Regions from separate parts of the Pseudomonas sp. HP_01 genome, predicted to be linked through region 2. Evidence: predicted binding sites of a transcription regulator. Region 2 holds the regulator's gene; each other region holds the start of a gene.
The links. The regulator FliA, encoded in region 2, starts transcription of late flagellar genes. The targets are predictions, from matches to a motif close to CTAAAGTTTNNNNNNNNNNNGCCGNTAA.

Region 1 (6,224 bases), on a different contig from region 2:
ACACCGTGTCGAAACCCTCCAGCCGCGCCGGCAGATCTTCCAGGGTAAACGGCAGATGCCACGCTGGCAGGTCCGGCAGGTAACGCTGCATGGCCTGGAACTGGCAGAAGAACAGCCAGTTGGGGTCGACGCCAATCACGCTGTCTGCGCCAGCGCCCAACATGCGCCACTGGTAATAGCCGTTACCGCAGCCCACATCCAGGACACGCTTGCCTTTCAGATCAAGGTGCGGCGACACGCGGGACCATTTCCAGTCCGAACGCCATTCGGTGTCGACGTGCACGCCGAACACCTCAAAAGGGCCTTTGCGCCATGGTGACAGACCCATCAGTGCGGCGCGGGTCTGCGCGCGAGTGGCATCGTCACAGTCGGCGTCGAGGATGAAATCGTCCTTGAGCTCGATGCGGCTCGGCGTCAGGTCAGGCAAGGCATTCAGGGCGCCTTGCCAGCGTTCGAGGTCGCCGTGACCCTTTTCCATCTTCGCGTCGAGTTGCGCCTGCAGCCCTTGGGCCCAGGCATACAGTGGCGTGCCCGCCAGACGGCGGACCAGAGGAGCGAGATCAATCATGGCAGGGCAATCAACGAGGCGAAATTAAGGCACTGGAACCAGGGCACGACTTTGCTGAAACCAGCGGCAAGCAAGCGTTCGCGGTGCTGCTCAAGGCTGTCGGGCTTCATTACGTTTTCGATCGCGCTGCGTTTCTGCGCGATCTCCAGTTCGCTGTAACCGTTGGCGCGCTTGAAGGCGACGTGCAGATCGGTGAGCAGCGCGTGCTCTTCGGTGTCATCAAAGCGCAGTTTCTCCGAAAGGATCAGCGCACCGCCGGGCAGCAGCGACTGGCGGATTCGAGTCAACAGGGTCACGCGTTGTTCGGGGGCGATGAATTGCAGGGTGAAGTTCAGGGCGACCACCGAAGCCGGCTCAAACGCTAGATTCAAGATATCGCCTTCGATGACCTCCACCGGCAGCAGCTCCTGGTACATCGAGTCCTGAGCGTTCAGGTATTCCCGGCAGCGCTCGACCATGGCCGATGAGTTGTCGATGGCAATCACCCGGCAGTCTTCAGTACGCACATGTCTGCGCAACGCCTGAGTGACGGCGCCCAGCGAACTGCCCAGGTCATAGAGTACGCTGTGGGGCTGGGCGAACTGCGCCGCGAGCACGCCGAGGTTTTCGACGATGGTCGGGTAGCCCGGCACCGAGCGCTTGATCATGTCCGGGAACACCCGCACCACGTCTTCGTTGAAGGCGAAGTCGGGCACCTGGGGCAGCGGCTGGGCGAATAGGCGGTCGGGTTCTGGGCTCACGGCGATTCCGGGGGGACAAGGCGAAAAGTGCGGCATTTTAGCCAATTCCAGCCCTTGGCTGGAACCTCATCTCATCGCTCGTGTGCCGACCGTGCTCCCGCCGCTGGAAAGCCACGCCCGGTTGCGGGTGCGCGGCCAGGACTCAAGCCATGCAATCAGTACTTCCAGCTTACCGATGCGGTGAGGTTGCGTGGATCGCCGAAGTTGCTCTGGTTGTAGCGCAGGCTCTGTTGGTATTTCTCGTTGGTGAGGTTGTTGAGGTTGAGCTGGGTGCTCCAGTGCTGATCGATGTCGTAGCGGGTCATCAGGCCGATGAGCGCGTAGGCGTCCTGGCGGGCGGCCGGCGAGTCGTCGTTCTGAGTCTTGCTCTGCCAGCTCAGGCTGCCGCCGACCTTGACCTTCGGTGCCATCGGCAACTGGTAGGTCATCGACGACGTCAGGGCGTGGCGGGGGATGAATTTGCGCGCACGACTGTCGTTGTCGTCCGTGATGTACACGTAGGTGTAGCCGCCGTTGACTTGCAGGCCTGGCGCCACTTCGCCCGACGCTTCCAGCTCCAGGCCGCTGCTGTCGTAGGACATCGCCTCGTACACATAGCCGCCCAGGTTGGCGTCATAGGTCGAACTGCCCGGCACGTTGTCCTGCTTGGCATGGAACACCGCTGCGCTGACGTTGAGCTTCTTGTCCAGCAACTGACCTTTGATGCCCGCTTCGTAGCTTTTGCCTTCAAGCGGATCGAGCACTCGGCCTTGGCCGTCGAGGTAATACTGCGGATTGAAGACTTCGGTGTAACTGGCGTACAGCGCGTATTCGGGGGTCAGGTCGTAGACGATACCGGCATACGGCGTGACTTTGCCGTGAATGCGTACCTCCCGCGCCGAGCCGTAGTTGTCGCCATTGCTGTCCGCGCTGAGCATGCGTGCGCCCGTGATCACATGCAGGTCGTCAGTCAGGCTGAAACGCGCGCCGGCATAAACGCTCTTCTGGCGATCGGTGTAGTTCGACGTCGCAGCGGGTAACGCGGCGGCGTAGGTCGGCCGCGGCAGGTAGCCGTGCAGGGCATCTTCAAGGCTCACAGGCGAGTAGTTGAGGACGTCACCGTACTGCGAGGATTCGCGATTGCGCTGGCGTGCAGCGTTCGCCCCCAGCGTGAGTTGATGTTCTTGACCGCCCAGCGTGAACGGCCCGCTCAGCGAGTAGTCGCCACTGAGTTCGAGGTTCTTGTCTTTGTATTTGGAGCCCAGCCCGGTGTAACCGGTGGGTGAGGTGCTGTCGCCGTACATGTAGAACATCTCGGTGTCTTCGCGGTGCTCGGCGCCGGCGACGGTCAGCTTCGACTTCCAGTCGTTGGCGAAGGTGTGCTCCCACTCGGCAAACGCACGTTGCGTGTGAACGTCCCAATGCACCCACGGCTGGGAAATATTGGCGTGGGTGCTGCTGTAATGAATAGCGTTGCCATTGCCGTCGACCAGCGGCAGTGCGCCCCAGCTTGAGCCATTGGCGTTGGTTTTCTGGTCTTCGTAACCAAGGGTCAGCGTGTCGCTGTCGCTCAGGTCGAACGCCAGCAGACCGCTGAAGATGTTCTTCTCGCGGGAGTAACGATCAAGGTATGAGTTGCCGTTTTCGTTGGCGTAGATGACGCGCCCGCGCACGTTGCCCGAGTCGGTCAGGGGGCCGGAGACGTCGATGTCCACCCGGCGTTTGTCCCAGGAACCGGCGGTCACATCGATCTTTGCCTGAGGGTCGTAAGTCGGGCGTTTACGGATGAAGTTGACCGTGGCCGAGGGGTTGCCGGCCCCGGACATCAAGCCGTTGGCGCCGTGAACGATGTCCACCTGTTCGTAGGGCGCCAGGTCGATGTCGCCCACCAGCAAACCATTGGTCATCGGCATGGCCGTGCCGTCGTACTGGAAGTTATTGATGTCGAAACCGCGCGCGGTGAAGTAGGTGCGGTCTGTTTCGACTTTCTGCACATTGACGCCGGGGGTGCTGGTCAATACGTCGCGGATGCTGTTGAGCTTGAAGTCATCCATTTGCTCGCGCTTGATGTTGGTCACACCCTGGGGTGTTTCTTGGTTGGTCAGGTCCAGCCGAGTGGTGGTGCTGCTGGGTTTGCCCTGGTATCCCTGCGGGTTGCCAGTGTCGCCGTAGGTGGCGGTTGACGTCACGTCAGTAGCTGGCAGGCTGAGCGCTGTCTCTTCTGCATTCGCTGTGTTGAGCACGCTCAGGGCAATTAACGAAAGGGCCTTTGGGCAAAAGGGGATCGAGTGACGCATGGCGGGCAAAGCTCCGGCGAATGTAACAAATGATGATGGTTCTCAATTATCGGTAAGTTAATGTTGAGAATCAATGTCATTTATTCCTTGCGCAGGTGTTGCTTGTAGCGCTGACCATGATCGCGTGCCCTTAACCCGCAGCATTAAAGCTTTGGCCCCGTCAGTCGAAACACCATAATTCGCAACCCATTTCATTACCTGGCACAGGGAACCGTGGCATGCATGCGTTCAAGGCGTTGTACGAGTCCATCGAGCGGCAGTTTTTCGATTCTTTGACCAAGAAGCTGTCGAGCCTTTTTCTGATGGTGGTGGTGAGTGCCGTGGTGTACTGGGTGGCTGTGAGCCTGCGCGCGGACATTCTGCTGCAGTTGCGCAGCGCGCAGCTGCCGGCGGGGACCCTCAGCGTTATCGAGGGCAAACTCGATGTGCTGAGCAATGCCATTCTAGGCAGCACGCTGTTTACCCTGTGTCTGGTCAGCTTCATGGTCTGGTATTTCCGGCACTTGATCGTGCGGCCGGTGACCCAGATGACCCTGGCGCTGGAAGGCATTGCCAATGGCGAGGGCGACCTGTCCAAGGACTTGCCGCTGTTGACCCACGATGAAATTCGCGTGCTGGCGAGCACCTGCAACCGCTTTCTCGCCAAGCAGCGGGAGATCATCAGCAGCGTTCAGGCGCTGACCGTGCACATTGCCGTGGAGTCCGCGCGCTCGCTGAAAAACATCAGCGACTCCAGCGACAGCGCCACCCATCAGGCGCGCTTTGCCAGGGAAGTCATGGAGCAGAGCAACGATGCAGTCGGGCGGATTGCCGAGGTGTCCCGGCAGACTCAGGGCATTTCCGGGACCACCGCGCAGAACCTCAGCATGGCCCGCGATTCCTATACCGAACTGCTGGAAGTCACGGGCAACATCAGTGAGATTTCCACCAGCCTGAATGAGTTCGGCACGCTGGTTTCGGCGCTGAACCAACGCTCATCGAGCATCAAATCCATCGTCGGGCTGATTCAACAGATTTCCTCGCAGACCAACCTTCTGGCGCTCAACGCGGCGATCGAGGCGGCGCGTGCGGGGGAGAGCGGGCGTGGTTTCGCGGTGGTTGCCGACGAAGTCCGGACCCTGGCCCAGAACGTCAGCCGCGCCACCGAGGACATTTCCCAGAACATCGACGCCATGTTGCTGGAAGTCAGCTCGACCCACGAGCAGACCACTCAGATCAGTCATAGCGCCCGGGAAACCCAGAAAGTGGTCGAGCGCGCGTCGGGACATTTTGAAAGCATGATCGGCGACTTTGAATCCACCCACATCAAGCTGGAGGACATCGCCTCGCACATCTTGCAGTTCGCCGACAGCAACACCGGCATCAACAACCGCGTCACCCAGATTCACGCGGACAGCCAGTCCATCGACCAGCGCATGCAGCATTCCGCCACCGCCACCCGCGATCTGTCGGGCGTGGCTGAAAAGGTCCAGGCGCTGCTGGGCCGGTTTGTCCTTGGGCATGGCGCGCTGGACGCCGGCATTACCCGCGCCAGTCATTGCCGTGACCGGCTCCAGGTGCGTCTGGCCGCGCTGCAACGTGAGGGCGTTAACCTGTTCGATCAGAACTACAAACTGATTCCCGGTACCGATCCCAAGCAATACACGACCAGCTACAGCGAGCGCTTCGCCCAGATCTGTCAGGAAGAGTGCGACGCGCTGACTAAAGGCACGCTGGGGGGCAAGGTCACCTTCATCGTCGACACCAAGGGCTACTGCCCGGTGAATAACAGCTGGGTGTCGAAAAAACCTACGGGCGATCGGGCTATAGACCTACCGGTCTGCCGGAACAAGCGCATGTTTTCCGACCCCATCGGCCTGCGCGCAGCGGCTAACAAACAGCGCTTCCTGCTGCAAACGTACCTGCGCGACACTGGCGAAATCATGACCGAAATCGACGTGCCGTTCTTCTTCGACGGTCGTCATTGGGGCAACTTGCGCATGGGCTTCGATGCCTCGCAATTACTGGCCGAATAACAGCGACCCACGCCAATGCCCAGCGACTGATCAGCCGGTCGCGGGCATCGTCGTTCCTGCGCGGGCGAGCGTGGCGTTAGCAGGTGCTCAGTTCACCGTGATGACGCAATCGAAGCTGCGCTCTGGCGCTACTTCTGGAGCCCAGGGCTGTCGATAGACCATCATCAGATGGCCCGTGCCGGGATTGGCGGCTCGGTAGCGCCAGACTGACTGACCACCTTCACCGACCAATCCGACGTCTTTGGAAGAATTAAATACCTCAGGCCCGAGGCTGCCGAGTATCGACGGCGCCGGGTTTTGCACCAGCCAGCGGTAACCAGTCGTGGGATTGCTGGGCAGCATCAGCATGAGGGTCTGGCCGGTTTTGAGGGTGAGGGGGCAGTCCTGCTGATCGTCCAGGGAAACGATTTGTTTAGGTGTCTGGGCGCAGGCGGCGAGCAGGCTGAGGCTGAGCGGGACGAGCAGGCGGGCAGGGGTCATGAAGGCTCCGGTCATAGGCAACATGGGAGGGAGCATAACCGAAGATTCAGAAACCTGGCAGAAGGTCGCCTGGTGTACATGCGGAGCTGGCGGGTGACGCAGTACAAATTGCAGGAGCGGGGGGGGGGGGGGGGGGGGGGGGGGG
Region 2 (6,262 bases):
TCGGTGTCGCTGAGGCGATCCGCTGCATCCTTGTCCATCACACCACGCTTGACCGCGATCGCACGCAGAACCGCAGGGTCCATGCCTTTGCCGTCATCGGAAATCGACAGCAGGATGTGATCGCCTTCCTGTTCGGCCGCCAGAATCACACGACCGTTGCGGGGCTTGCCCGACGCTTCCCGCTCTTCCGGCGACTCGATACCGTGATCGACCGCGTTGCGCACCAAGTGGACCAGCGGGTCGGCCAGGGCCTCGACGAGGTTCTTGTCCAGGTCGGTTTCTTCACCCACCAGTTCAAGGCTGATTTCTTTCTTCAGCTGACGTGCCAGATCGCGAACCAGTCGCGGGAAGCGACCGAACACTTTCTTGATCGGCTGCATGCGGGTCTTCATGACCGCGGTCTGCAGGTCAGCGGTGACCACGTCCAGGTTGGACACGGCCTTGGACATGGCTTCGTCGGCGCTGTTGGCGCCCAGACGCACGAGGCGGTTACGCACCAGCACCAGTTCGCCGACCATGTTCATGATCTCGTCCAGCCGCGCGGTGTCAACGCGCACGGTGGTTTCCGCTTCAGACTGCGGTTTTTCGCCAGGCGCGGGAGCAGCAGCACGCGCCGGTGCAGCGGCAGCGGCAGGAGCGGCTTTGGCCGGAACCGCCGCAGCAGGCGTCGTTTTGGCCGGTTCGGCTTTGGCGGCGGGTTCTGGCACCTTGGCCGGTGCAGCAGCAGAAGCAGCAGCAGCGACGGCAGGTTCAAACTTGCCTTTGCCGTGCAACTGATCCAGCAGGTCTTCGAATTCGTTATCGGTGATTTCATCCGCGGCAGCGGCTTTCGACGGGGCAGCGGGCGTAACCGGCGCGGCAGGAGCAGCAGCGGCAGGCGCAGCGGGCGCAGCAACGCCAACGGCATCTGCCGAGAACGAGCCTTTACCGTGCAACTGATCCAGCAGCGACTCGAATTCGTCGTCAGTGATTTCATCACTGGTCGGCGCGGCGGACGGCGTCACAGCCGCCGGCGGTTGCACGGCATCGACGGCGAACTGGCCTTTGCCATGCAGCTGATCGAGGAGTGATTCGAATTCGGCATCGGTGATTTCATCACTGGCCGCAGTGCCGCCCGCTGCAGCGGAAGCCGCCGCCGGTGCTGCTGCGACCGGTGCCGTTGCGACAGGTGCAGACGCAGCCGGCGCAGGAGCGCCTGCCGCTTGCGCCTTGACAGCGTTCAGCGAATCCAGAAGCTGTTCGAATTCGTGATCAGTAATGTCTTCGGACGGCGCTTCAGCAACCGGCTCTTCGACCACCGGTGCCGGAGCGACTTCATCTGCCGAGGCAGGCTCAGCGAGGCGAGCCAGCGCGGCCAGCAGTTCAGGTGTTGCAGGGGTAACGCTGGAGCGCTCACGCACTTGACCGAACATGCTGTTGACGGTGTCGAGTGCTTCGAGCACCACGTCCATGAGCTCCGAGTCAACGCGGCGTTCACCCTTGCGCAGGATGTCGAACACGTTCTCGGCGATGTGACAGCATTCAACCAGCTCGTTGAGCTGGAGGAAGCCGGCGCCCCCTTTTACAGTGTGAAAACCGCGAAAAATTGCATTGAGCAGGTCCGCATCGTCCGGCCGGCTTTCCAGCTCGACCAACTGCTCTGACAACAGCTCGAGAATCTCGCCGGCCTCTACCAGAAAATCCTGAAGGATTTCTTCATCGGCGCCGAAGCTCATTGGGGGGTGCTCCTAAAATTAACCGTCAAACCGATCCAGAGGCTGCACTGACGGCCTGCGCGCATTGCCTTCGCCGAAGCATTGGCGCGCGGGTCCAGCAGCCACTTTCACAGAAAACCTGAAGTCTGAAATCAGAATGACCGAATCAGAATCCGAGGCTGGATAGCAGATCGTCAACATCATCCTGTCCGGATACAACGTCTTCACGTTTATCGGCATGAATCTGCGGACCTTCACCCTTGGAGTGAAGTTTTTCTTCTTCTTTTTGCTGACGGAACACTTCCTGGTCGTGCTCGATGCCCGCGAAGCGGTCCACCTGGCTCGCCATGAGCACCAGCTTGAGCAGATTGCGCTCGACTTCGGTGACCAGCGTGGTCACGCGCTTGATCACCTGACCGGTGAGGTCCTGGTAATCCTGCGCCAGCAGAATGTCGTTCAGGTGCGCGGAGACTTCGGTCGTCTCCTTCTCGCTGCGGGTCAGGAACACATCGACGCGGCGGGCCAGATCACGAAACTCTTCGGCGCTGATTTCGCGGCGCATGAAGCGTCCCCAATCGGCGCTCAACGCCTTGGCGTCATCACTGAGCCCGTGCATCAACGGCGTGCTTTGCTCCACCAGGTCCATGGTCCGGTTGGCCGCGTTTTCGGTCAGCCTGACCACGTACGACAGCCGCTCGGTGGCGTCGGTGATCTGGGAGACCTCCTCGGCCTGCGGCATGTTCGGGTCGATCTGGAAGTTGACGATCGCGCTGTGCAACTCGCGCGTCAGTTTGCCGACTTCCTGATACAGGCCTCGGTCGCGGGTCTGGTTAAGCTCATGGATCAGTTGCACAGCGTCGCCGAACTTGCCTTTTTCAAGGCTCGCGACCAGCTCTTGTGCGTGTTTCTTCAGGGTTGACTCAAAGTCACCCATTGTCGAATCTTTGGAATCCATAGCGCCCTCGCAGCGGACATCAGCTATTGACGCGCTCAAATATCTTTTCGATTTTTTCTTTGAGCACTTGCGCGGTGAACGGCTTCACCACGTAGCCGTTCACACCGGCCTGAGCGGCTTCGATGATCTGCTCACGCTTGGCTTCGGCAGTAACCATCAGCACCGGCAGGCTGCGCAGACGCTCGTCGGCACGCACCTGACGCAACAGGTCGATGCCGGACATGCCGGGCATGTTCCAGTCAGTGACGAGGAAGTCAAAGGCGCCGCTTTGCAGCATCGGCAATGCGGTGAGACCGTCATCTGCTTCGGCCGTGTTGGTGAACCCAAGGTCACGCAACAGGTTTTTAATGATCCGCCGCATCGTTGAGAAGTCATCAACGATGAGGATTTTCATGTTCTTGTCCAATTCGACCTCCAAGCAGTCTTTAACGCGTGCAGCACCTGAACGCGCGTCCAATCAATACCGGCTGTGCCGAACATGAAGAGGGGGTTTGATCGACCGGGACGAGCGCAGCGAAACCGGATCATCTACGACCCGGTTCGACCGACTCCTGCCATGTCTCTTCTGCTTCCCGCTCACGTCTTGCACAGCCGGTCTTACAAGCAAAACACGCAGGCCTCACGGCCTGCGCCTGATTCACGAACGTGCGCGCCACTCGCCAAGACGACCGCGCAACCGCGCTGCGCATTGGCTGTGCAACTGACTGACCCGCGATTCGCTGACCCCCAGGACCTCACCGATTTCCTTGAGGTTCAGCTCTTCGTCGTAGTACAGCGACAACACCAGACGTTCACGTTCGGGCAAATTGGCGATGGCCTCGGCCAGCGCAGCCTGGAAGCGCTCGTCTTCCAGATCCCGCGACGGTTCGAGGGACTGGCTCGCGCCGTCCTCGTGCAGCCCTTCATGTTCGCCGTCCTGCAACAGGTCGTCGAAACTGAACAGGCGGCTGCCCAGGGTATCGTTCAAAATCCCGTAATAATCGTCGAGACTCATTTCAAGTTCGGCAGCAACCTCGTGATCTTTAGCGTCACGACCGGTTTTTGCTTCAATTGCACGAATTGCGTCGCTGACCATGCGCGTGTTGCGGTGGACCGAGCGCGGTGCCCAGTCCCCCTTGCGCACTTCGTCAAGCATCGCGCCACGGATACGAATACCCGCGTACGTCTCGAAGCTGGCCCCTTTGGTGGAGTCGTATTTGGTCGACACTTCGAGCAAACCAATCATGCCCGCCTGGATCAAGTCCTCGACCTGAACACTTGCTGGCAGACGCGCCAGCAAGTGGTAGGCGATTCGTTTGACCAGCGGGGCATAACGCTCGATCAGCTCATACTGGGAGTCTTTGGACGATTTGCTGTACATGCGATAGCCACTTGCTGTCATGAGACGGGCCCTGCGCTGGTGTGATGCACGAGGCGCTCTACGAAAAATTCCAGGTGACCGCGCGGGTTCGCCGGCAGCGGCCAAGTGTCGACTTTCTGCGCAATGGCCTTGAACGCCAGGGCACATTTGGAACGCGGAAACGCTTCGTACACGGCGCGCTGCTTCTGCACGGCCTTGCGTACGCACTCGTCGTACGGCACCGCGCCTACATACTGCAGGGCCACGTCGAGAAAACGGTCGGTGACTTTCGTCAGCTTGGCGAAGAGGTTGCGCCCTTCCTGCGGGCTCTGGGCCATGTTGGCCAGGACGCGGAAGCGGTTCATGCCGTAATCGCGGTTGAGCAGTTTGATCAGGGCGTAGGCGTCGGTGATCGACGTGGGCTCGTCGCACACCACCAGCAGCACTTCCTGGGCGGCGCGGACGAAGCTCACCACCGATTCGCCAATACCGGCGGCAGTATCGATGACCAGCACATCGAGGTTGTCGCCGATGTCACTGAAGGCCTGAATCAATCCGGCATGCTGCGCCGGGGTCAGGTGGACCATGCTCTGGGTGCCCGATGCCGCCGGCACAATGCGTACGCCGCCCGGCCCCTGCAGCAGGACATCGCGGAGCTCGCACCGCCCCTCCATGACGTCAGCCAGGGTGCGCTTGGGGGTCAGGCCCAACAATACGTCGACGTTGGCCAGACCCAGATCGGCGTCCAGCAGCATGACGCGACGTCCCAGCTCGGCCAGCGCCAGTGAAAGATTCACTGAAACGTTGGTCTTGCCTACGCCACCTTTGCCACCGGTTACCGCGATAACCTGTACGGGATGCATGCTGCCCATGTTAGTTGTTTACCTTGTCTTGCTTAGACCTAAGCCACATGTCGGGCTGCACGTTCAGTGCCTGAACAATGCCTGGCAGACCATCGATGCAGGAAAATTCCACTGTCATTTTCTCTACCTAGCCCGCGCGCTTGCCGGTGCTGTGATAAAGATCCGCAAACATATCCGCCATCGCTTCCTCGCTAGGCTCCTCCTGCATCTGCACGCTGACAGCCCGGCTCACCAATTGGTGCCGACGCGGCAAATGCAGATCGTCCGGTATCCGTGGGCCATCCGTCAGATAGGCCACAGGCAGTTCGTGTGTCACGGCCAGGCTGAGCACTTCGCCCAGGCTGGCCGTTTCGTCGAGCTTGGTCAGGATGCACCCGGCCAGGCCGCAACGTTTGTAACTGTGATAAGCCGCTGACAGCACCTGCTTCTGGCTGGTTGTTGCCAACACCAGGTAGTTGCGCGCCTTGATGCCACGGCCGGCGAGGGTTTCCAGTTGCAGACGCAGTGCCGGATCGCTGGCTTGCAGGCCGGCGGTGTCGATCAACACCACGCGCTTGCGCAACAGCGGCTCCAGTGCCTGTGCCAGGGACTGGCCCGGGTCGACGTGGGTGACCGGTACATTGAGGATCCGGCCCAGGGTTTTAAGCTGTTCCTGAGCGCCAATGCGGAAACTGTCCATGCTCACCAGCGCGATATTTTGCGCGCCGTATTTCAACACATATCGGGCCGCCAGTTTAGCCAGCGTGGTGGTTTTACCCATGCCGGCAGGGCCGACCATGGCAATCACACCACCCTCTTCCAGCGGCTCGACGTCCGGAGTGGCAATCATGCGGGCCAGATGGGCCAACAACATGCGCCAGGTATGGGCCTGATCACCGGATTCCGGGACCATCGCCAGCAGATCGCGGGACAGCGGGCCGGAGAGGCCGACGCGTTGCAGACGGCGCCACAGATTGGCCTGCTGCGGACGGCTGCCTTGCAGCTGGTTCCAGGCCAGCGAGCCCAGCTGGACTTCCAGCAGTTCGCGCAGGCCGTTCAATTCGGAGCGCATCGCTTCGTAAGCACGGTCGCCTACGGCAGGCTCGGCGTTGCGCTCGGCACGCTCGGCGGCCACAGCGGCGTGGATCGACGGGCGGAACGGTTCTTCCAGGGTCGGTTCGATCTGCTTGCTGTCATCCATCGCCAGACCGACGAACAACTGGCGATTGGCAACAGTGTCCAGCTCGCTGCGGTGGGTCAGTTCAGCCTGAGCGGTGACGATGCGCGATTGAGTCTTGCGCAGCTCTTCTTCGAGTTCGATGTTCGGCACACGTGGGGCCAGCGCAGACAACTTGTAATCCAGGGCCGCGGTCAGTTCCACGCCGCCGGCGATCCGCCGGTTCCCGATGATGGCGGCTTCAGCGCCCAGCTC
Region 3 (6,262 bases), on a different contig from region 2:
ATTGAAAGCGAAGTTTCCTACAGCGCTAACAAGGGACTCTAGCAGCATCCTGCAACCGTCGCAGCCTGGGCCCATTGTCCTGGACCCACCCCGCAATCCCTGGTGATGCGTGATGCAGCGCGACGGCTTTAAGCAATTTGCGCCAGAAAAACAGCATCACGCTCTTAGGGACTAGCTAAGGCAAGAATCAGGCCTGCAATGGCAACGCCAAGGCCTGACCCATCTGCACCGACGAACCGGCCGCCAGCATTTCGGACCATTTCACCTGATTCGGGCCGAACAGCACGATGGCCGTAGAACCCAGTTTGAAGCGCCCCAACTCGGCACCTTTTTCCAGATGGATGGGCGCGCGTGCCGCTTCGTCGTAACGGAAAGTCTTGAGCTCGCGCTTGGGCGGCGTGACCAGGCCCGCCCATACGGTTTCGATCGAGGCAACGATCATGGCCCCGACCAGCACAACTGCCATCGGACCGCGCTCTGTGTCGAACAGGCACACGACGCGCTCGTTGCGGGCGAACAGCTCCGGCACGTTTTCCGCTGTGGTCTGGTTCACCGAGAAGAGTCGGCCCGGCACGTAAACCATTTCGCGCAGAGTGCCGGCAAGCGGCATGTGAACGCGGTGATAGTCTTTCGGTGAAAGGTAAACGGTTGCGAACTCGCCACCCATGAACGGCGCGGAGAGGCGCGCGTCACCGCCCAGCAGTTCCAATACGCTGTAGCTGTGGCCTTTGGCCTGGAAAATCCGCCCGTGTTCGATCGGGCCCAGTTGGCTAACCGCGCCGTCGGCAGGGGAAAGGATGGCGCCCGGCGTCGGGTCCAACGGGCGCGCACCCGGTTTGAGGGCACGGGTGAAGAAGTCATTGAAGTGCGGGTACCCGGTGATGTCTTCGACCTGAGCCTGGGACATGTCGACCTGATAGCGGCGCGCAAACCATTGGGTGAAGGCATTTTTGAACCAGCGTACGCGGCATTCGGCCACGCATCCGGCCAGTTGCGACAGCAGATGATGGGGAAGCAAATACTGGAAAAGGATAAACAGACGCTGTTTCATCAAGATTCCTAAAACGTTTGAAAAAGGGGAATACGGATCGACGCCTCGTCGGGCGCCGATTTATTTCTCGACCGGGGTGTCCGGATGGTTGCCCCACTCGCCCCAGGAGCCGGCGTAGCCCTTGACCCTCGGGTAACCCAGCGCCTTGGCCACCAGATAGGTGAAGCCCGAGCGATGATGGGTCTGGCAGTGGGTAATGATTTCTTTCTCCGGGGTGATGCCCAGATCTTCAAGGATCTTCGGCATGTCCTTGCGGATGCGCAGGTGGCGCGCCTGATCCATGCCGGCGGTCCATTCAAAGTTCACGGCGCCGGGAATGTGACCTCCCTTGGCCGCGACGACTTTCTCGCCGGAGTACTCGGTCGGCGCGCGCGCGTCCCAGATCGCCAGGTCAGCGGCGCCCAGACGGCTTTGCAGGTATTCGCGGGTGGCCGTGGGCTCGTCGTGCAAGGTCAGAGAAACCGGGCCGCCGACTGCTTTTGGCACCTCTGTCGACATTGGCAGGCCTTCGGCTTGCCAGGCGAGCAGGCCACCGTCGATATAGTGATACTTTTTGTGTCCGATGACGTCGAGCAGCCAGATGAACCGGCCGGCCCAGCCACCGCCTTCGTCGTCATACACCACGTACACCGCGTCGGGGTTGTGTCCCAGTTCGCCGAACAGCGCTTCCAGATGCCCGTGGGAGGGCAGCAGCCCCGGCGCAGGTGGCAGGCCCAGTTGCGTACGTTTCGGATCGACGAATCGTGCGCCCGGGATGTGCCCGGCCTCATAGCGGGCCGGGCTGGTCAGGTCGACCAGAATGAGCTCTGGCGCGCTGAGTCGTGCTTGCAGGTCTGCGGGCTCGATGACCAGCGGCAAGCTTGAAAAGGCAGACATCTAGCGTCTCCGGATCGCGAAAAGGTTCCGAATTGTAGCTCAGCCGTCAGCCATTGCGATGGCTAAAGGTGGTGAGGGCTTTCTCGATGCACTGGCCTGTTTTCCCGAAAGCCTGGACGGAGACTTCGGAAAACGGCCCGCCGCCCTGATCAGCCACCACCATCATCACCACGCGTCCATTGCTGGCGAGCGAGCGGATCAACAGGTTTTCGCCGCTGAACAGATTGCGCAGTTGCGGCGGCAGCAGCGCCGAAAACTGAGCGTTGTTGGCCGGCGTCAGGCGCAACTGCGTGGGCTGGGCGAGCAGGCGTTGCAGTACGGTGCTGTCTTTGTAGGGCACCAGCAACGCAGCGGCCGACTTGTCTACGCCCGCAATCTGATGCACGCGCAGGCTGTCGGTCTTGCGATCGGTCATCAGCAATACCACTCGCTGCATGCCCGCGGCTACCAGGGCATCCCGGGCGCAGGTGGTCAGGTGTATCGCGTTGATGAACATGCCGGGCTCTTTGAGCAAATCGGCGCAGTGCTTGCGCCACGTCTGCAAGGCGTCGGGCGAGGGGGGCGGGGCAGGCAACAAGCCCTTATGTACTCGTCGTGCATTCCACGGCCACAGCAACGCCTGGGCGGGGTGCCAGATGTCCGGGCTGGAATGCTGACGCGCGCTGGCCGCTGCGTTCTGGTGAACCTGCTGTTGGAGATCATCCAGTGACTGCTGGAGATACAGACTGGTGAGCAGTTGCCAGCGCAGGCTGTGCGGCGTGTCCCAGGCCTGGTGCGCCGACAGCGCGAGACCATTGGCCAGCAAAATTGTATTGGCGGGCTGGTTGAGCCAGCGGCGCAGCGGCAAGTCGGCGTAGAGTTGCTGTTGCTGCTTGACCGGGTCGTTGTTGCTGTGGGCGATGCGCAGGACTCTCACCAGATTGCGTTGCTGGGAGGTCAGTAGCTCGTAGCCCTGGGTCACCCAGATCGGCAGGCGCCAGTGCTGCGCCAGCGCCTGACACAAATGCACCAGTCGCACGCCGAACAGCGTGTTTTCCACAGCCTTTGCGCACTCGCCCTTGTGGATAACCCGCAACTCCCACTCTTCCAGCAGTTTTGGGTGCGCCAGCGCCATCGGCCACAGCGGCGAAAGAAACAGCAGGCTGCCCAGATGGATGTCTTGCCACAGCCGGGCCAGTTGATTGGCGAACAGGCCGTAAGCCTGTTGCATGGCGTGCTGACTGATCAGCTGTATCTGACGCAGAGCCATGGGGATATCCCGTGCATCGACACTGGGCAACCGCGCCAGCAGCGCTTCGGTGCGCGCCAGCCCCAATCGGTTGATGGCAACTTCAAGACTCTCCGCAGGCTGGGCCGTGGCCGGGCTGTTCAGGTTGGCTTCGCGCAAAACATTGAGCACCAACGCCGGGCTGTCCTGCATGAGTTCGGCAATATCGCGCAGTGAGCGACGGCTGTCGGTCAATGCCGCCTGCACGCGCTGATACGCCACCGCCGGCACCGGCAAGGCGATGCCGTCGAGTTGTTTTATCCATTGATCCAGGGTGCGCGGGACAGGTAGCGAAGAAGCTTTATCTGATTGCATTCACAACACCCGTACGGCTGGGAGGTTAGATCGATGTCGGATACTGGCATCATGCTGGCCCTCGTGACGCAACGTCCGTCGCGACGCACCGGTCAGCATTTTCCTGTGATCTGACTATAGTCTGGCGCATTCATGCCGATAAGCAGGACAAGAGTTTCAAGCGCTTCTCGCACAATGACCATGAACCCGACTCAGTAAGTATTTTCTACCTATGGCAAAAATTATCGGCATCATCGTCGTTTTCGCGAGCGTTCTCGGCGGATACGTACTGTCCCACGGTCAGATCGCAGCGTTGATCCAGCCTTTCGAGGTCATGATCATCGGCGGTGCGGCGCTGGGTGCATTCCTGCAAGCCAACCCGGGCTATATGACCATGCTGGTCATCAAGAAGTCCTTGAAAATGTTCAGCACCCGGTTCACCCACGGCTACTACCTCGAAGTGCTGGGCCTGGTCTACGAGATCCTGAACAAGAGCCGTCGCGAAGGCATGATGGCCATCGAAGGCGATATCGAAGAGCCCGAGAACAGCCCGATTTTCGCCAAGTACCCTGGCGTGCTCAAAGACACCCGCATGATCGCCTTCATCTGCGATTACCTGCGCATCATGTCTTCCGGCAACATGGCGCCCCACGAGTTGGAAGGCTTGTTCGACATGGAACTGCTGAGCATGAAAGAAGAGCTCGAGCATCCTTCCCACGCAGTGACCGGTGTCGCCGATGCCATGCCAGGCTTCGGTATCGTTGCTGCGGTACTGGGTATCGTGGTGACCATGGCCTCCCTGGGTTCCGGCGACAAAGCCGCGATCGGCATGCACGTTGGTGCGGCGCTGGTCGGTACGTTCTTCGGTATTCTCGCGGCGTACGGTTTCTTCGGCCCGTTGGCCACTTCCCTGGCCCACGATGCCAAGGAAGAAATGAACGTCTATGAATCGATCAAGGCTTCGCTCGTAGCGTCGGCGTCCGGCGTGCCGCCTTCCCTGGCCGTAGAGTTCGGTCGCAAGGTTCTGTACCCCGCCCATCGCCCCAGCTTCAGCGAGCTGGAACAAGCTGTCCGCGGTCGTTGATCCATGGAAAATAATCAGCCGATCATCATAAAGCGCGTCAAGCGCTACGGCGGAGGGCATCACGGCGGCGCCTGGAAAATCGCATTTGCCGACTTCGCGACGGCGATGATGGCGTTCTTCCTGGTGCTGTGGCTGATGTCGTCGGCCACGCCCGAACAACTGCTCGCCATCGCCGGTTACTTTAAGGATCCGGTCGGTTTTTCCGAAAGCGGCTCGCCGTACGTTATCGACCTGGGCGGTTCGCCGGAAATGTCCCCGGACCAGACGCTGAACCCGGAGGTGCAATCCACGCCTTCGCCGGATCGCTTGCCGGTCGACGCGGATCAGCAGGACGCCGCCGCCGAGCAGGTCGAGCAGGACCGTCTGGAGATGCTGCTGCAAGAGTTGCAGACCAAGATCAACGAGAGTCCGCAACTGGCGAAGTTCAAGGACCAGATTCTGTTCGAGATTACTCAGGACGGCTTGCGTATCCAGATCACGGACGCCGAAAACCGCCCGATGTTCGACCTCGGCAGTGCGAAGTTAAAACCGTATTTCGAAGACATCTTGCTGGCCATGGCCGACACCATTAAAGCGGTGCCGAACAAAGTCAGCATCAGTGGTCACACCGACGCGACGCCTTTTGTCGGCAACAACGGCTTCGGCAACTGGGAGCTGTCGTCCGGCCGGGCGAATGCTGCCCGCCGTGCGCTGCTCGCGGGTGGGTATCCGGATCAGCAGGTGGCGCGCGTGGTGGGTTATGCGTCTTCGGCACTGTATGACAAGGAGCACCCGCAAAATCCGATCAACCGTCGCATCGACATTGTGGTGATGACCAAGAAAGCGCAGCAGCGGATCGAAGGTGCGCAGAATTCAGGTGGAGCACCGCAAACCCCGGATGCGCCTGGAGCCGCCGCGCCATTGCCGGCACCTGGCGCTACCGCACCGGCCAATCAGCCGGGGGCGTCGATTTCCACACCGGCAGTTGATCCACAGGCTTATGCCCAGCCCCACGAGATTCGGCAGAAGCTGAATATCTTCGATCAGGGCCAGCTGAAGATCGACGAAACCAAGAACTGATACTTGGGTTGCAGACACAAAAACGCCGCGATGATCGCGGCGTTTTTGGTTGTGCTCTTAAGCCGTTTCATCTGGAACGGCGAAATCTGTAGGAGTCGGCTTGCTGGCGAACGCGTCAGGCACGGCAGCTTAACGGATCCACCGCGTTCGCCAGCAAGCCGGCTCCCACAGTTGATCTCGGACCCCAATGCCATGTCGGGCGGGGTCCGTCAGTAACTGCTTTCCGGCAAGCTGGCGATGATCGAGCGATAGCTGTTCATGCGCTGCTGCTGTACACGGCCGTCAGCTAGGCCCTGCAACAAAGCACAACCGGGTTCGCGATCATGTTTGCAGTCGCGGAAGCGGCATCGGCCGAGCAGGTCGTTAAACTCGATAAAACCCGCTTCGACGTCGGCGCGGCTGACGTGCCCCAAGCCGAATTCACGAATACCCGGTGAGTCGATCAAGTCGCCGCCGCGCGGAAAGTGGAACAGGCGCGCGGTGGTCGTGGTGTGCGTGCCTTGGCCCGAATACTCCGACAACGGCCCGACGCGCGTGCCGACTTCCGGCAGCAGGCTGTTGACCAGCGAGGATTTGCCCACGCCGGACTGACCGACGAACACGCTGATGTGGCCATCCAGCTGGTCCTGCA

Region 1: the regulator FliA is predicted to act here: its motif matches at 3,728-3,755, upstream of ACYAR8_RS22705 (methyl-accepting chemotaxis protein).
Region 3: the regulator FliA is predicted to act here: its motif matches at 3,624-3,651, upstream of motA (flagellar motor stator protein MotA).

Annotation. Positions count from the first base shown of each region.
Region 1 covers NZ_JBTOPV010000058.1:558-6,781, forward strand. The annotation lists gene cmoB (tRNA 5-methoxyuridine(34)/uridine 5-oxyacetic acid(34) synthase CmoB) at 1-568, opposite strand, end outside; gene cmoA (carboxy-S-adenosyl-L-methionine synthase CmoA) at 565-1,344, opposite strand; gene ACYAR8_RS22700 (TonB-dependent siderophore receptor) at 1,464-3,584, opposite strand; gene ACYAR8_RS22705 (methyl-accepting chemotaxis protein) at 3,803-5,599, shown strand; gene ACYAR8_RS22710 (protease inhibitor I42 family protein) at 5,687-6,079, opposite strand.
Region 2 covers NZ_JBTOPV010000022.1:46,479-52,740, reverse strand. The annotation lists gene ACYAR8_RS13570 (chemotaxis protein CheA) at 1-1,715, opposite strand, end outside; gene ACYAR8_RS13565 (protein phosphatase CheZ) at 1,861-2,649, opposite strand; gene ACYAR8_RS13560 (chemotaxis response regulator CheY) at 2,669-3,043, opposite strand; gene fliA (RNA polymerase sigma factor FliA) at 3,287-4,030, opposite strand; gene fleN (flagellar synthesis regulator FleN) at 4,027-4,860, opposite strand; gene flhF (flagellar biosynthesis protein FlhF) at 4,979-6,262, opposite strand, start outside.
Region 3 covers NZ_JBTOPV010000056.1:199,402-205,663, forward strand. The annotation lists gene asd (archaetidylserine decarboxylase) at 188-1,057, opposite strand; gene ACYAR8_RS22540 (rhodanese-like domain-containing protein) at 1,112-1,927, opposite strand; gene ACYAR8_RS22545 (HDOD domain-containing protein) at 1,974-3,509, opposite strand; gene motA (flagellar motor stator protein MotA) at 3,721-4,572, shown strand; gene motB (flagellar motor protein MotB) at 4,576-5,631, shown strand; gene rsgA (small ribosomal subunit biogenesis GTPase RsgA) at 5,841-6,262, opposite strand, start outside.